4 regions of the Enterobacter cloacae complex sp. 394F7 genome follow, and region 4 is predicted to be linked to each of the others. Evidence: predicted binding sites of a transcription regulator. Region 4 holds the regulator's gene; each other region holds the start of a gene.
The links. Region 4 encodes PurR, which represses purine synthesis genes. Its sites were predicted from a motif close to CANGCAAACGTTTGCNTG; they were not measured.

Region 1: purE (5-(carboxyamino)imidazole ribonucleotide mutase) is a predicted target of PurR. The motif match lies at 1,548-1,565, and genes of this name have one in related genera.
Region 2: purT (formate-dependent phosphoribosylglycinamide formyltransferase) is a predicted target of PurR. The motif match lies at 2,232-2,249, and genes of this name have one in related genera.
Region 3: carA (glutamine-hydrolyzing carbamoyl-phosphate synthase small subunit) is a predicted target of PurR. The motif match lies at 1,668-1,685, and genes of this name have one in related genera.

Annotation. Positions count from the first base shown of each region.
Region 1 covers NZ_JBXWCS010000003.1:189,696-193,428, reverse strand. Annotated here, with positions in the region: gene purK (5-(carboxyamino)imidazole ribonucleotide synthase) at 1-971, opposite strand, end outside; gene purE (5-(carboxyamino)imidazole ribonucleotide mutase) at 968-1,477, opposite strand; gene AC2FAK_RS05770 (hypothetical protein) at 1,638-1,823, opposite strand; gene AC2FAK_RS05765 (YdgH/BhsA/McbA-like domain containing protein) at 1,889-2,098, opposite strand; gene lpxH (UDP-2,3-diacylglucosamine diphosphatase) at 2,239-2,961, opposite strand; gene ppiB (peptidylprolyl isomerase B) at 2,965-3,459, opposite strand; gene cysS (cysteine--tRNA ligase) at 3,634-3,733, shown strand, end outside.
Region 2 covers NZ_JBXWCS010000002.1:309,065-312,797, reverse strand. Annotated here, with positions in the region: gene edd (phosphogluconate dehydratase) at 1-297, shown strand, start outside; gene kdgA (bifunctional 4-hydroxy-2-oxoglutarate aldolase/2-dehydro-3-deoxy-phosphogluconate aldolase) at 337-978, shown strand; gene purT (formate-dependent phosphoribosylglycinamide formyltransferase) at 1,020-2,198, opposite strand; gene AC2FAK_RS03940 (tellurite resistance TerB family protein) at 2,369-3,016, shown strand; gene ptrB (oligopeptidase B) at 3,102-3,733, shown strand, end outside.
Region 3 covers NZ_JBXWCS010000001.1:330,734-334,466, reverse strand. Annotated here, with positions in the region: gene carB (carbamoyl-phosphate synthase large subunit) at 1-282, opposite strand, end outside; gene carA (glutamine-hydrolyzing carbamoyl-phosphate synthase small subunit) at 301-1,449, opposite strand; gene dapB (4-hydroxy-tetrahydrodipicolinate reductase) at 1,904-2,725, opposite strand; gene ispH (4-hydroxy-3-methylbut-2-enyl diphosphate reductase) at 2,931-3,733, opposite strand, start outside.
Region 4 covers NZ_JBXWCS010000004.1:161,932-165,664, forward strand. Annotated here, with positions in the region: gene punC (purine nucleoside transporter PunC) at 1-282, opposite strand, end outside; gene punR (DNA-binding transcriptional activator PunR) at 398-1,309, shown strand; gene purR (HTH-type transcriptional repressor PurR) at 1,326-2,351, opposite strand; gene cydH (cytochrome bd-I oxidase subunit CydH) at 2,649-2,738, shown strand; gene AC2FAK_RS07760 (MFS transporter) at 2,902-3,733, shown strand, end outside.

The DNA of each region.
Region 1 (3,733 bases), on a different contig from region 4:
TCGCTGTCGTTCAGGTTCAGGTGACCCACTTTACGCCCCGGACGAACCTCTTTGTCGTACCAGTGCAGGTGCACCAGCGGCAGCTTCAGCCAGTCGTAGTTCAGATCGGTACCGATCAGGTTGATCATCACTGAAGGGCTATTAACCACCGGCTGTGGCAGCGGCAGGTCAGTAATGGCGCGCAGGTGCAGCTCAAACTGGCTGATTGATGCGCCGTTTTGCGTCCAGTGACCGCTGTTGTGAACGCGCGGTGCCAGTTCGTTGATCAGCAGACCAGACGGCGTTACAAAACACTCCATCGCCATCACGCCCACATAACCCAGTTCATGCATAATGGCCGAGAGCATCTCTTCCGCCTGGGTCTGCTGTTCAGCATTGGCCTGCGGGAAGGCGACGCTGGTGCGTAAGATCCCGTCCTGATGCAGGTTATGGGTCAGAGGATAAAATACGGTACGCCCGTCGTGGCCGCGAGCGCCAACCAGCGACACTTCACCGCTGAAGTTGATGCCCTGCTCAACGATGCACTCTCCGTAGCACTCTTCCGGCAGTTCGGCGGTTTCGTGCGCGCGCAAACGCCACTGTCCGCGGCCGTCATAACCGCCGACGCGACGCTTTACAATCGCCAGTTCGCCCAGCATAGCGAAGACATCGTTCCACTCGCTTTTATCAGACAGCAACTGCCACGGCGCGGTCGCCAGTCCGAGCTTGTCGAACAGCTGTTTTTGCGTCAGACGGTCAGCAATGATTGGGAACACGTCGCGGTTCACAAAAGCGTTATGGCGCGCCAGTTCACGAGTCAGCGCGGTTTCCGGCCAGCGTTCAATCTCAGCGGTAATGACGCTCTGGTGGAACGGCACGGCTTCGGGTTCGGCATCCAGACCGACCGGCCAGACGGCAATGCCCAGCGGTTCACCGGCCTGGCGCAGCATGCGGCCTAACTGACCATTGCCGAGGACGCAAACCTGCTTCATGCCGCACCCCGCGGGTCCGGGTTGTCCAGCACTTCGTCGGTCTGGGCTTTACGCCAGTCCGCCAGACGCTGATGTAAGGCTTTATCGTGCGTCGCCAGGATCTGCGCCGCCAGCAGAGCCGCGTTTGCCGCGCCCGCTTTGCCGATGGCCAGCGTACCCACAGGAATACCACGCGGCATCTGCACGATGGAGTAAAGGCTGTCGACACCGCTCAGTGCGGCGCTCTGCACCGGAACACCCAATACCGGCACCAGCGTTTTGGCGGCAATCATGCCCGGCAGATGTGCTGCGCCACCCGCACCAGCAATGATCACCTCGTAACCGTTCTCTTGCGCGCTTTCGGCAAAGCTGAACAGTTTATCCGGCGTGCGGTGTGCGGAAACCACTTCAACGTGGTGAGGAACATTCAGGATTTCAAAGATTTCGGCGGCGAACTGCATGGTAGCCCAGTCGCTTTTGGACCCCATCACGATGGCGACACGCGCCGGATTATTGCGGGAAGACATGCGTCTTAAAACTCCTGTGGTGCGAAACACACTGCTTTCGAGGGCACAAAGAATAGCATGTAATACGGGCAAGGAAAACGGTTGCGCGGTTAAAAACCGAGCCGTTGTGGTGCGCGGGAATAACAAAACAGACCGCATTCAGGCGGTCTGTTTTGAGAGGTTATTGAAGATCCCCTGCGGACAGGTTCTCTTTGTCGAATGCGTGGCTGACATCAATATGATTCACCATGCTGGTGTCGATATTCGAGCCGGCTTCCGGTACACAGAAGCCATTCTCTGCTGCCATCGCGCCAGTGGACAGTCCAGCGGCCAGCAGCAGGGCACTTACGATGCTGATTTTTTTCATTCTCTTTCCTTCCTCATCGTCTTGTCGCTGTCGCGGATCTACTGGCGGCACGGCAAACGGCGATCTTATTTAGTCAGTTCTGCAGTCATGTGCACGCGGTTATTGAACTGTGCGCTGGTGATTTTGTAAGACGCGCCCTGTTCAGCAGCCTGAGCGGCAATTTTCGCTTCTGCACGATCCAGGGTTGAGGCTGTCGCGCTAACGCTTTGTGCGAAAGAACCGAAAGAGATCAGAGACAGAGCGGCAACTGCAACGAAAGTTTTGATAGATTTCATGGTCGTAATCCTTAAGTGTTTTGTTTGGGATAGGGCGTGTTGCCCTGATGTGATAAATGATAGGCCGACCACGGGCTGATTAAAATCGAAACAATTTGCCGATATCGTTCAAAAAAATAGAATGAGTTTTGCGGGGGAGATTAAAACGGGAAAGCGATCAGTTCCACACCTTCAGGCGTGACTTTCACCATCGATCCTTCGCTGTGCCACGCGCCCAGTACCACACGGTGAGCCGGTTCGCCATTGGCGACCAACGTATGCACGTCGGGACGGTGGGTATGACCGTGGATCAACCACTGGACGTGGTGTTTCTCCATCATGTTGACCACTGCCTGCGGGTTGACGTCCATGATAGTCATCGACTTACTGCTGTTGGCGGCTTTACTGCCCGCGCGCATTCTGGCGGCGATACGGTTCCGGATAAACAGCGGCAGGGCAAGGAACACCTTTTGGATCCACGGGGTGTGGACCTTCGCGCGAAACGCCTGATAGCCGGTATCGTCCGTACAGAGCGTGTCACCGTGCATGATCAGGACTTTTCGACCATAGAGGTCAAGCACCTGTTCTTCTGGCAGCAGCGTCATGCCGCTTTCGCGGGCGTAGCGAGGGCCGACCAGAAAATCGCGGTTGCCGTGAATGAAGTAGCAGGGAACGCCGGAGGTGACCAACGCGTGAATGGCGGCAGCCATTTCACGGTGCAGCGGGTTGGGGTCGTCGTCGCCGATCCAGGCTTCAAACAGGTCGCCAAGGATGTAAAGCGCGTCGGCGTGTCTGGCTTCACCCGCTAAAAAACGCAGAAAACCGGCGGTGATCGCCGGTTCTTCTGTTTGCAGGTGCAAATCTGCAATAAAGAGTGTCGCCACGAATTACTCGCTGACGGTCACGCTGGTAATCACAACGTCTTCTTTTGGAACGTCCTGATGCATGCCGCTGCGGCCGGTGGAAACAGCTTTGATCTTGTCGACCACGTCCATGCCTTCAACCACTTCTGCGAATACGCAGTAGCCCCAACCCTGCAGGCTTTCGCCGGAGAAGTTCAGGAAGTCGTTGTCAGCCACGTTGATGAAGAACTGCGCGGTGGCAGAGTGAGGTGCCTGAGTACGCGCCATCGCCAGCGTGCCGCGGGTGTTTTTCAGGCCGTTATTGGCTTCGTTTTTGATCGCTTCTTTTGTTTCTTTCTGCTTCATACCCGGTTCAAAACCGCCGCCCTGGATCATAAAGCCGTTGATCACACGGTGGAAAATGGTGTTGTTGTAGAAACCTTCGCGGCAGTAGTCCAGGAAGTTTTTAACTGTTTCAGGCGCTTTGTCATCAAAGGTTTTGATTACGATATCGCCATGATTAGTGTGGAAAGTAACCATTTTTGCATCCTGTTCCGTTATTGTGGTACGTCGACCCGCGTTCGGGTCAGATATAGGGGCCTGTTATAGCATAACCACAGGATGCGATCACCTTGCATTGTGTGCTGCTTCGGGTTTGAATTACGGGTAGAATACCCGGTTTTCGTCCACACACGTGTTTACATGGAATCTTCGATGTTAAAAATCTTTAATACAATGACGCGCCAGAAAGAGGAATTTAAACCTATCCATGCCGGGGAAGTCGGCATGTACGTGTGTGGTATTACGGTTTACG
Region 2 (3,733 bases), on a different contig from region 4:
CTGGTCACCGATGGACGCCTTTCGGGTGCCTCAGGTAAAGTGCCTTCAGCCATTCACGTAACGCCTGAAGCGTATGATGGTGGTTTGCTGGCTAAGGTGCGTGACGGCGACATCATCCGCGTCAATGGCCAGACAGGTGAGTTAACCCTGCTGGTGGACGAAGCCGAGCTGGCGGCCCGTCAGCCGCATATTCCAGACCTGAGCGCATCGCGCGTGGGAACCGGACGCGAAATGTTTGGCGCGCTGCGTGAGAAACTCTCCGGGGCGGAGCAGGGCGCAACCTGTATTACGTTTTAAGACGACTTGATTTTATCGATCTGGCGAGAGAAAACTCTGATGAAAAACTGGAAAACAAGTGCAGAAGCAATCCTGACCACAGGCCCCGTTGTGCCGGTTATCGTGGTGAACAAACTGGAGCACGCGGTACCGATGGCGAAAGCGCTGGTCGCGGGTGGCGTTCGCGTTCTGGAAGTGACCCTGCGTACCGCCTGCGCGATGGACGCGATTCGCGCAATCGCTAAAGAAGTGCCGGATGCCATCATTGGTGCGGGTACCGTTACGAACGCAAAACAGCTGGCTGAAGTGACCGAAGCGGGCGCGCAGTTTGCCATCAGCCCGGGTCTGACCGAGCCGCTGTTAAAAGCGGCAACCGAGGGCACCATCCCGCTGATCCCCGGGATCAGCACCGTTTCTGAACTGATGCTGGGCATGGACTACGGTCTGAAAGAGTTCAAATTCTTCCCGGCAGAAGCCAACGGCGGCACCAAAGCGCTGCAGGCGATTGCGGGTCCCTTCTCTCAGGTGCGTTTCTGCCCGACGGGCGGCATCTCTCCGGCCAACTACCGTGATTACCTGGCGCTGAAGAGCGTGCTGTGCATCGGCGGCTCCTGGCTGGTACCGGCGGATGCCCTGGAAGCAGGCGACTGGGATCGCATCACCAGACTGGCTCGCGAAGCGGTTGAAGGCGCGAAGCAGTAAGCACCTCGCATCATGAAAAACGGGCCATCAGGCCCGTTTTTTTATCCGTTAACGCTAACCGCGGCAGCGGCAGCTTTCGCCCTTGCAACGGCATCATCCACGCTATCGCCAGTGGCTAATGCCACGCCCAGTCGACGCATACCGTCGATCTCCGGTTTCCCGAACAGGCGAACCTGCAGACCTGCCCCAACCGCACCTTCAACGTTGTCAAAGGTGACGTTCTGGCTGGTCAGTTGCGGGAGGATCACCGCCGAGGCGGCCGGACCATACTGGCGAATACCACCAACCGGCAGGCCGAGGAACGCGCGCACGTGCAGGGCGAACTCGGAGAGATCCTGGGAAATCAGGGTCACCATCCCGGTATCGTGCGGGCGAGGGGACACTTCGCTGAATATCACCTCATCACCGCAGACAAACAGTTCCACGCCGAACAGGCCGTAACCGCCCAGCGCCAGCACCGTTTTACGGGCGATCTCCTGCGCGCGCGCCAGCGCCAGGGCGCTCATCTGCTGCGGCTGCCAGGATTCACGGTAATCGCCATCCTCCTGACGATGCCCAATCGGATCGCAGAAATGGACACCATCAACGGCACTGACGGTCAGGAGGGTAATTTCGAAATCAAACTTCACCACGCCTTCAACAATCACGCGACCGGCTCCGGCGCGACCGCCCTGTTGGGCATAATCCCACGCCTTGTCCAGCGTGCTGCTGTCGCGGATGAAGCTCTGCCCTTTACCGGAGGAGCTCATCACCGGCTTAATGATGCACGGATAGCCAATCTCCTCAACGGCCTGCAGGAAAGCAGCTTTATCGCCGGCAAAACGATAGCCAGAGGTGGGTAATCCCAGCTCTTCCGCCGCCAGGCGACGAATGCCTTCGCGATTCATGGTCAGCTTCGCGGCCTTTGCACAGGGCACCACGCGCTGGCCTTCCTGTTCAAGGGCAAGCAGCGTATCGGTGGCAATGGCTTCGATCTCCGGTACGACAAAATCCGGTTTCTCACGCGTAATCAGCTCGCGCAGGGCATCGCCATCCAGCATGTTAATCACATAAGAACGGTGGGCAACGTGCATGGCGGGTGCATCGGCGTACCGGTCTACGGCAATGACTTCCACGCCTAAACGCTGACACTCAATGGCGACCTCTTTGCCCAGTTCACCCGATCCCAACAGCATTACACGCGTCGCCGCAGGTCGCAGCGCGGTTCCTAAACGAGTCATAACAATCCCCCTGAAAAAGTTGCGCGCAGTATAAACGAAAACGTTTGCGTGTGTCTTGATCGGGGCCCGTGCGCGGGGAAGAAATTTGCGCTTCTTTAGCCCCGCCAGACATTTCCTGACGCCTGCTCGCTTACGCTGTGGAATATGTACACCGTTAAGTGAGGGAAACCATGTCTGGCTGGTTAAATCAATTGCAATCACTGTTAGGGCAGAAAACGTCGCCATCCGGCGAGCAGGGGCTGAGCAAACTGGTCCCCGGGGCGCTCGGCGGGCTGGCGGGCCTGCTGGTAGCGAATAAATCCTCGCGCAAGTTGCTGGCAAAATATGGCACCGGCGCGTTACTGGCCGGTGGCGGAGCCATTGCGGGCACGGTTCTGTGGAACAAATACAAGGACAGAGTACGAACCGCACATAGCGATGAACCCGATTATGGTCAGCACACGTCACCGTTGGATCTGCGCACTGAACGGCTGATCCTTGCGCTGGTTTTTGCCGCGAAAAGTGACGGGCATATCGACGATAAAGAACGGTCGGCGATTGAGCAGCAGCTGCGGGAGGCCGGTGTGGAAGAGCAGGGCAGAACGCTGGTGGCTCAGGCCATCGAACAGCCGCTGGATCCGCAGCGCCTTGCGCAAAGCGTAAAGAATGAGGAGGAGGCGCTTGAACTCTATTTCTTAAGCTGTGCCGCCATTGATATTGACCACTTTATGGAGCGCAGCTACCTCAATGCCCTCGGCGACGCGTTGAAGATCCCTCAGGACGTGCGCGACGGCATTGAGAAGGATATCAGGGAGCAAAAACAGGCGTTAGCGGGTTAACTGTCACCGTCGCGGTCATGTTTCGCTTGCATCATGCGCGTGTTTTGCCAACCTTATAGGGTGTAAAACTCAAAAGAAACATGACATGCCACCAAAAGCCCGACGTACTCCTTATGCGATCACCACGCATGGCGATACGCGCATTGACAACTATTACTGGCTCCGGGACGATTCGCGTTCCCGGCCAGAGGTGCTCGACTATTTGCACGCGGAAAATGACTATGGCCGCAAGGTCATGGCCAGCCAGCAGGCACTTCAGGATCAGTTGCTGAATGAAATGGTGCAGCGTATTCCCCAGCGCGATGTCTCCGCACCCTGGACCAAAAACGGCTATCGTTATCGCCATATCTACGAGCCCGGTAATGAATATCCCATCTACCAGCGTCAGTCGGTGTTAAGCGCCGAGTGGGATGAATGGGATATTTTGCTGGATGCCAACCAGCGTGCTGCCCACAGCGAGTTTTATACGCTGGGCGGCATGTCGGTCTCGCCCGATAACGCCATTATGGCGCTGGCGGAAGATTACCTCTCCCGGCGTCAGTACGGCCTGCGTTTTCGCAATCTGGAAACCGGTAACTGGTACCCGGAGATGATTGCGAACGTTTCGCCGGATTTTGTCTGGGCGAATGATTCTGAAACCGTCTATTACGTGAAGAAACATGCCTCCACGCTGCTGCCTTATCAGGTATGGCGTCATACCGTCGGCACCAGTGCGGA
Region 3 (3,733 bases), on a different contig from region 4:
AGTCTGGCCACCCATGGTCGGCAGAACCGCATCCGGACGCTCTTTCTCGATGATTTTACGTACCACTTCCCAGTGAATTGGCTCGATGTAGGTTGCATCCGCCATTTCCGGGTCGGTCATGATGGTCGCCGGGTTAGAGTTCACCAGGATGACCCGGTAACCCTCTTCGCGCAGGGCTTTACACGCCTGTGCACCGGAGTAGTCAAATTCACAGGCCTGACCGATAACAATCGGGCCAGCGCCAAGGATCAGGATGCTTTTTATGTCTGTACGTTTTGGCATGGTCTTCTCGGCTCCTGATTATTTAGCGGTCTTACGGTATTGCTCGATAAGTTCGATAAAGTGATCGAACAGCGGTGCGGCATCGTGCGGCCCCGGGCTGGCTTCCGGGTGCCCCTGGAAGCTGAACGCTGGCTTATCGGTACGATGGATACCCTGCAGGGTGCCATCGAACAGGGATTTGTGCGTCACGCGCAGATTAGCCGGCATTGACGCTTCGTCTACTGCGAAGCCGTGGTTCTGTGCCGTAATCATCACCGTGTTGTTGTCGATGTCTTTCACCGGGTGGTTACCACCGTGGTGACCGAACTTCATCTTAATGGTGTTCGCCCCGCTCGCCAGCGCCAGCAGCTGATGGCCGAGGCAGATGCCGAATACCGGAATGTCGGTTTCGAGGAAGGACTTGATGGCATCGATAGCGTAATCGCACGGTGCCGGGTCGCCAGGACCGTTAGAGAGGAAGATGCCATCCGGGTTCAACTTCAGTACGTCTTCGGCAGAGGTTTTCGCCGGCACCACCGTCAGACGGCAGCCGCGATCAACCAGCATGCGCAGGATATTGCGCTTGGCGCCGAAATCGTAGGCGACCACGTGGAACGGCAGCTCGCTCTCTTTTTTCGCTTCCGGCAGGTCATCTGAAAGCGTCCAGCTACCTTGCGTCCAGCTGTATGCTTCAGTGGTCGTCACTTCTTTCGCCAGGTCCATGCCATTCAGGCCCGGGAAGGCTTTCGCTTTTTCCAGCGCCAGCGCCGCATCGAGGTTGTCCCCTGCGATGATGCAGCCGTTCTGTGCACCCTTCTCGCGCAGCAGACGCGTTAACTTACGGGTATCGATATCGGCAATCGCCACAATGTTATGGCGCTTCAGGTAGGAAGAGAGATCTTCGGTATTGCGGAAGTTGCTGGCAATCAGCGGCAGGTCGCGAATGACCAGGCCTTGCGCATGTACCTGAGAAGATTCTTCGTCAGCAGCATTGGTGCCGACATTGCCGATATGAGGATAAGTAAGAGTAACGATTTGGCGAGAATAGGAAGGATCAGTGAGGATTTCTTGATAACCGGTCATTGAAGTATTGAAAACGACTTCCCCAACCGCCGAACCCGTTGCCCCTATGGCCCGACCGATAAACTGGGTTCCGTCTTCCAGAACCAATAGCGCTGACTTAATCAAAACACCCTCCAGAGAATATTCACTCACTTTATTTGCATATTAATTCACAACCATGTCATAAATCAATGCAAATGTGTTGCCAGCGGATTTTTGGCAAACGGCGGCATTCTGGAGATTTGCCAGGTAAAAGTCAACTCAAAACGGATATTTTAATTATCCTTTTGCAAGCCTGGCGGCCTGAAAAGATGTTAAGCGGCAAAAAGATCAGGTAAATCACGACAGAAAACGCTTGCGTGGCAAGTTTATTGGAATTTCTGGTACTCAGATAATAAAAAGTGGACCAAACGGTCAAAATTTACATGCCAGCAACACAAAATGGCGGGATAACATCTACTTTTAGCCAAAAAAGACAAAAATAAACATGAAATGGTAAAAATAAAAGGGCAATAACTTATTGCCCTATGCAATCAAAAAGTTACGACTGCAATAACCACATCACGATGGGTAATATCTCTTACAAATTGTTGAGATCGAGCACATCACGCATATCAAAAAGACCATTTTCTTTGCCTTTCAGCCACAAAGCGGAGCGAACGGCACCATTCGCAAATGTCATGCGGCTGGATGCTTTATGCGTGATCTCTACACGTTCTCCAATATCGGCGAACATCGCAGTATGTTCCCCGACGATGTCACCCGCACGCACGGTTGCGAAACCAATCGTTCCCGGGACGCGTTCGCCCGTATGGCCTTCGCGGCTATATACCGCGCAGTCTTTTAAATCTTTATCCAGTGCATGCGCAATCGCTTCGCCCATTGCCAGTGCCGTGCCGGAGGGAGCATCGACTTTGTAACGGTGGTGAGCTTCGACAATCTCAATGTCGGTATAATCGCCCATCACTTTTGCGGCCTTCTCCAGCAGCTTAAGCATAACGTTGACGCCCACGCTAAAGTTAGCAGCGAAGACAATAGCAATCTCATGTGACGCATCCTGAATGGCTTGTTTACCGGCTTCATCAAACCCGGTGGTGCCAATCACCATGCCTTTGCCGTGCTGACGGCAAAATGACAGATGGGTCAGTGTGCCTTCTGGCCGGGTGAAATCGATAAACACATCAAAATCATCTTTCACCGCATCAAGGCTGCTTTGAACGGTAACGCCCGTCTTGCCCGCGCCTGCCAGTTCACCGGCATCGGCCCCAAGAAGCGATGAACCTTCACGCTCCAGTGCTGCGCCCAGCGCTACGCCATCCATCTGAAGTGCCGCCTGAATGAGCTGGCGACCCATACGTCCACCCGCGCCCGCAATAGCGACACGGATCTGTGCATCATGCATAGTTATTCTCTTACGTTAAAATGATGTAAACCGTTTTCAGATTAACCAGCCTTTGTCAGGCCTGCCAACTGAAAACACCGATAATTAGAATTTAACGTGAAACGGACTCAAATATCAGTAAAAGACATGATTTTGTCGTCACGATAAAGTAGCAGATAAAAAAAAGGCCAGCACAGGAGGTGCTGGCCTTTCATCAGAAGAAGGATTATTCCACTTCGCGTGCATCAATACGCAGCTCTTTCGGGACTTCGAAGACGATGTTCTCTTCGCGGCCTTCCAGCGGAACGGCTTCACCACCACCCAGTTCCTGCAGACGGGCGATCACGTTCTGCACCAGGATATCCGGTGCGGAAGCCCCTGCGGTGACACCGACACAGGCCGCGTTTTTCACCCACGCTTCCTGAATGTCCGTCGCGTCGTCAATCAGAAACGCCGCCTTGCCCATGCGCTGCGCCAGTTCGGCCAGACGGTTGGAGTTAGAGGAGTTTTTCGAGCCGACCACCAGCACCACGTCCGCCTGTTCAGCCAGCGCACGCACCGCTTCCTGGCGGTTAGTGGTTGCGTAGCAGATATCATCTTTACGCGGCCCGACGATTTTCGGGAAACGCTGGCGCAATGCGTCAATCACATCCGACGTATCATCCACTGAAAGCGTGGTCTGCGTCATGAACGACAGACGGGCTTCGTTTTTCACGTTCAGCGTCAGAACATCTTCCGGCGACTCCACCAGATACATCCCCCCTTCCGGGTTGCTGTACTGGCCCATAGTGCCTTCGACTTCCGGGTGACCGGCGTGACCAATCAGGATCGACTCTTCACCGCGACGGCTGGCGCGCGCCACTTCCATATGCACTTTGGTTACCAACGGACAGGTGGCGTCGAACACCGTTAAATCACGGCTTTTCGCTTCGTTACGTACCGCCTGGGAGACACCGTGTGCGGAGAAAATCAGGATCGCGCCGTCCGGCACTTCGCTGATCTGCTCAATGAAGATTGCACCGCGTTCAC
Region 4 (3,733 bases):
CGCATCGCGTACCCATAACATTCCCAGGCAGCCTGCGGCAAAAATGGCCAGGCCCAGTAACAGCACCGGTTTACGCCCGAAGCGATCGGAGAGCGGGCCCCAGAGCAGCTGTGCGATGGCAAAACCGGCGAGGAACAAACTCAGGCTGGCGCTGATGGCCGCGGCTGGCGTTTGCAGATCTTCCTGCATCGCCGCAAACGCGGGCAGGTACATATCGGTGGCCAAAAAGCCCAGCACGCTCAAACCGCCGAGCCAGACTAAAAATCCATTCCTGGGTTGCATTGTTTTATTCTCCTTGAGGAGGCAGGTAGACACTGGCGCAGAGTGTAGGGAGTGCAAAGCGGGTTGTGAAACGCTAATATTTGGCGGTTGCATTCAAATTTTTTGCAGGCAGAAAATGTGGTCAGATTATTCTCTTGAAGTGGTGGATGCTGTCGCGCGTAACGGCAGCTTTAGCGGTGCGGCACAGGAGTTGCACCGCGTCCCTTCGGCTATCAGCTACACGGTGCGGCAGCTTGAAGAGTGGCTGGCGGTTCCGCTGTTCGAACGGCGGCATCGCGATGTGGAATTAACGCCTGCTGGCGCGTGGTTTTTGAAAGAAGGGCGTTCTGTTATCAAAAAAATGCAGATCACTCGCGAACAGTGCCAGCAGATCGCCAACGGCTGGCGCGGACATCTTTCCATCGCCGTGGACAATATCGTTAAGCCGGAGCGTACCCGGCAGATGATCGTGGATTTCTATCGCCATTTTTCAGACGTTGAACTTCGTGTCTCGCAGGAGGTATTCAACGGGGTCTGGGACGCGCTGGCGGACGGCAGGGCAGAGATGGCGATTGGCGCAACCCAGGCGATCCCCGTCGGGGGGCGCTATGCGTTTCGCGATATGGGCATGTTGAGCTGGAAATGCGTCGTGGCACACGATCATCCGCTGGCTGCCCTGGAGGGACCGCTGAGTGACGACACGCTGCGCAACTGGCCGTCGCTGGTGCTGGAGGATACCTCGCGCTCGTTGCCAAAACGTATTACCTGGCTTCTTGATAACCAGCGGCGGGTGGTAGCGCCGGACTGGGAATCCTCCGCGACCTGCCTCAGCGCCGGGCTGTGCGTCGCGATGGTTCCCGTCCATTTCGCTAAGCCGAGAATCGATACCGGTGAATGGGTCGAGCTGACGCTGGAGAATCCGTTCCCGGATGCGGCCTGCTGCCTGACGTGGCAACAAAATGATGTGTCGCCCGCCATGGCATGGCTACTGGATTATCTGGGAGACAGCGAAACGCTTAACCGGGAATGGCTACGGGAGCCAGCTTAGCTGGCTCCACACGAGATTAACGACGGTAGTCGCGGAATGGACCATCCGCAACGGAACGGCGCTCGATAAGGCGCGGGTGAACTTCAATGGACTGCGACTCTTCACGTTTGTTGACGATCCTGTCCATCAGCATATTGAAGGCCGTTTCACCGAGGGAGTCCTTCGGCTGGTGGATGGTGGTCAGCGCAGGCGTGAAGAAGCGCGCGTTGCGCACGTTGTCATAGCCGATCACGGAAATATCCTGCGGCACGCGCAGGCCCAGCTCATCGGCTGCACACAGGGCCCCCATCGCCATGATGTCCCCGCCGCAGAACACCGCCGTTGGACGATGCGGCTGAGAAACGATCTGCTGCATGGCGCGGTAGCCAGACTCCGGCTCAAAGTCGCCCTGCACGATCCAGTTTTCCGGCACGGTGATCAGCGCTTCTTCCATCGCCTTCATAAACCCGGCCAGACGGCCAGCACCGGTGTTGCGCTCAAGCGGCCCCGGGATCACGCCTATTTCACGGTGACCGCGTTCAATCAGATAGCGACCCGCCATATAACCGCCTTCGAAGGCGTTATCGATGACGGAGTCGGTAAAGTCGGCGCGCGCTTCGCCCCAGTCCATCACCACCATTGGGATATGACGATACTCTTCCAGCATGGAAAGGACAGATTCCGGGTATTCGGAACACATCACCAGAAGGCCATCCACGCGTTTTTGCGCCATCATCGACAGATAGGCGCGCTGTTTTTCAATATTGTTCCACGCGTTGCCGAGGATAAGGGTATAGCCTTTCTGGAAGCAGTTTTTCTCAACCGCTTCGATGATTTCGGCAAAATAGGCCGCTTCACTGCTGGTCGCCAGCAAACCAATGGATTTGGTGTGATTAACTTTAAGGCTACGCGCAACGGCACTCGGCGAGTAGTGCAGCTCTTTGATTGCCGCCCAGACGGCGTTGCGCGTCTCTTCCGCCACGAAGCGGGTTTTGTTAATTACATGTGATACGGTTGTAGTGGAAACGTTTGCGCGTTTTGCTACGTCTTTAATTGTTGCCATTAAATGTCACTCCAGACCATATCCTAAACTCCTGAAAACCTTGAAGGTAAACGTTTGCCTTCTCTCACCCTTATCACGCAATTTTGAATTGCGGCACGCCAGGAAAACGACACGGGACGTCAGGAGGGGGTCAATGGCCGGTACGCTAATAAATTTAGCGTGGAATTTTGTCCTATCTTGATGAAAAGGGGAAGAGCTAAAGTGGTTATCCGTTTAAATCCTGGAAGATTTTTGACGTAAATTGTGTAAAAATGAGCAAGCTCACTTTTCGTGGGGGGATTAAAAGGAGAAAAATTGATGAGTTCCGATCTGAAGTTTTCGCTGTTCACCACCGTTATTGTGCTGGCGCTGATTGTTGCTGCAGGTCTGACGGCTGCACTGCACTGATTTACGCGGAGGGGGCGTTCGCTCTCTCCCGCTCGTCCTGATTGTTACATCTCCGGCAAAAATCTTTTGCCAATTTGTTAACTTCTCATTTTTTGTGATTGATGTCATGCTTTCGGCTTCTTTGTTCTGTGTCACCACATGACACGGCATCCGGAGTTGACGCATGAAAATCAATTTTCCCCTGCTGGCCCTGGCGATTGGCGCTTTTGGGATTGGCACCACTGAATTTTCCCCTATGGGACTCTTACCGGTTATCGCCCGCGGTGTGGACGTCTCTATCCCTGCAGCCGGGATGTTAATCAGCGCCTATGCCATTGGTGTGATGGTAGGGGCACCGCTGATGACGCTGTTGCTTTCCCACCGAGCGCGCCGCAATGCGCTGATTTTCCTGATGGCTATCTTTACCCTTGGCAACGTGCTCTCCGCCATTTCGCCGGATTACACCACGCTGATGCTGTCACGCATTCTGACAAGCCTTAACCACGGCGCTTTCTTTGGGCTGGGGTCGGTGGTGGCGGCAAGCGTGGTGCCCAAACACAAGCAGGCGAGTGCCGTGGCAACCATGTTTATGGGCCTGACCATCGCCAACATTGGCGGCGTTCCTGCGGCCACCTGGCTGGGTGAGGTCATTGGCTGGCGTATGTCGTTCCTCGCAACCGCCGTACTGGGCGTTGTCGCGATGGTGGCGTTGTTCTTCTCTCTGCCGAAAGGCAGCGCTGGTGAGCGTCCTGAGGTACGTAAAGAGCTGTCGGTACTGATGCGTCCGCAGGTGCTCTCGGCGCTGCTCACCACCGTGCTGGGTGCCGGGGCGATGTTTACCCTTTACACCTATATTTCGCCGGTGCTGCATGACATCACTCACGCGACGCCGATCTTTATCACCGCGATGCTGGTGCTGATTGGCGTGGGCTTCTCGATTGGTAACTATCTGGGCGGGAAATTTGCTGACCGCTCCGTGAGCGGAACGCTGAAGGGTTTTCTGACCCTGCTGATTG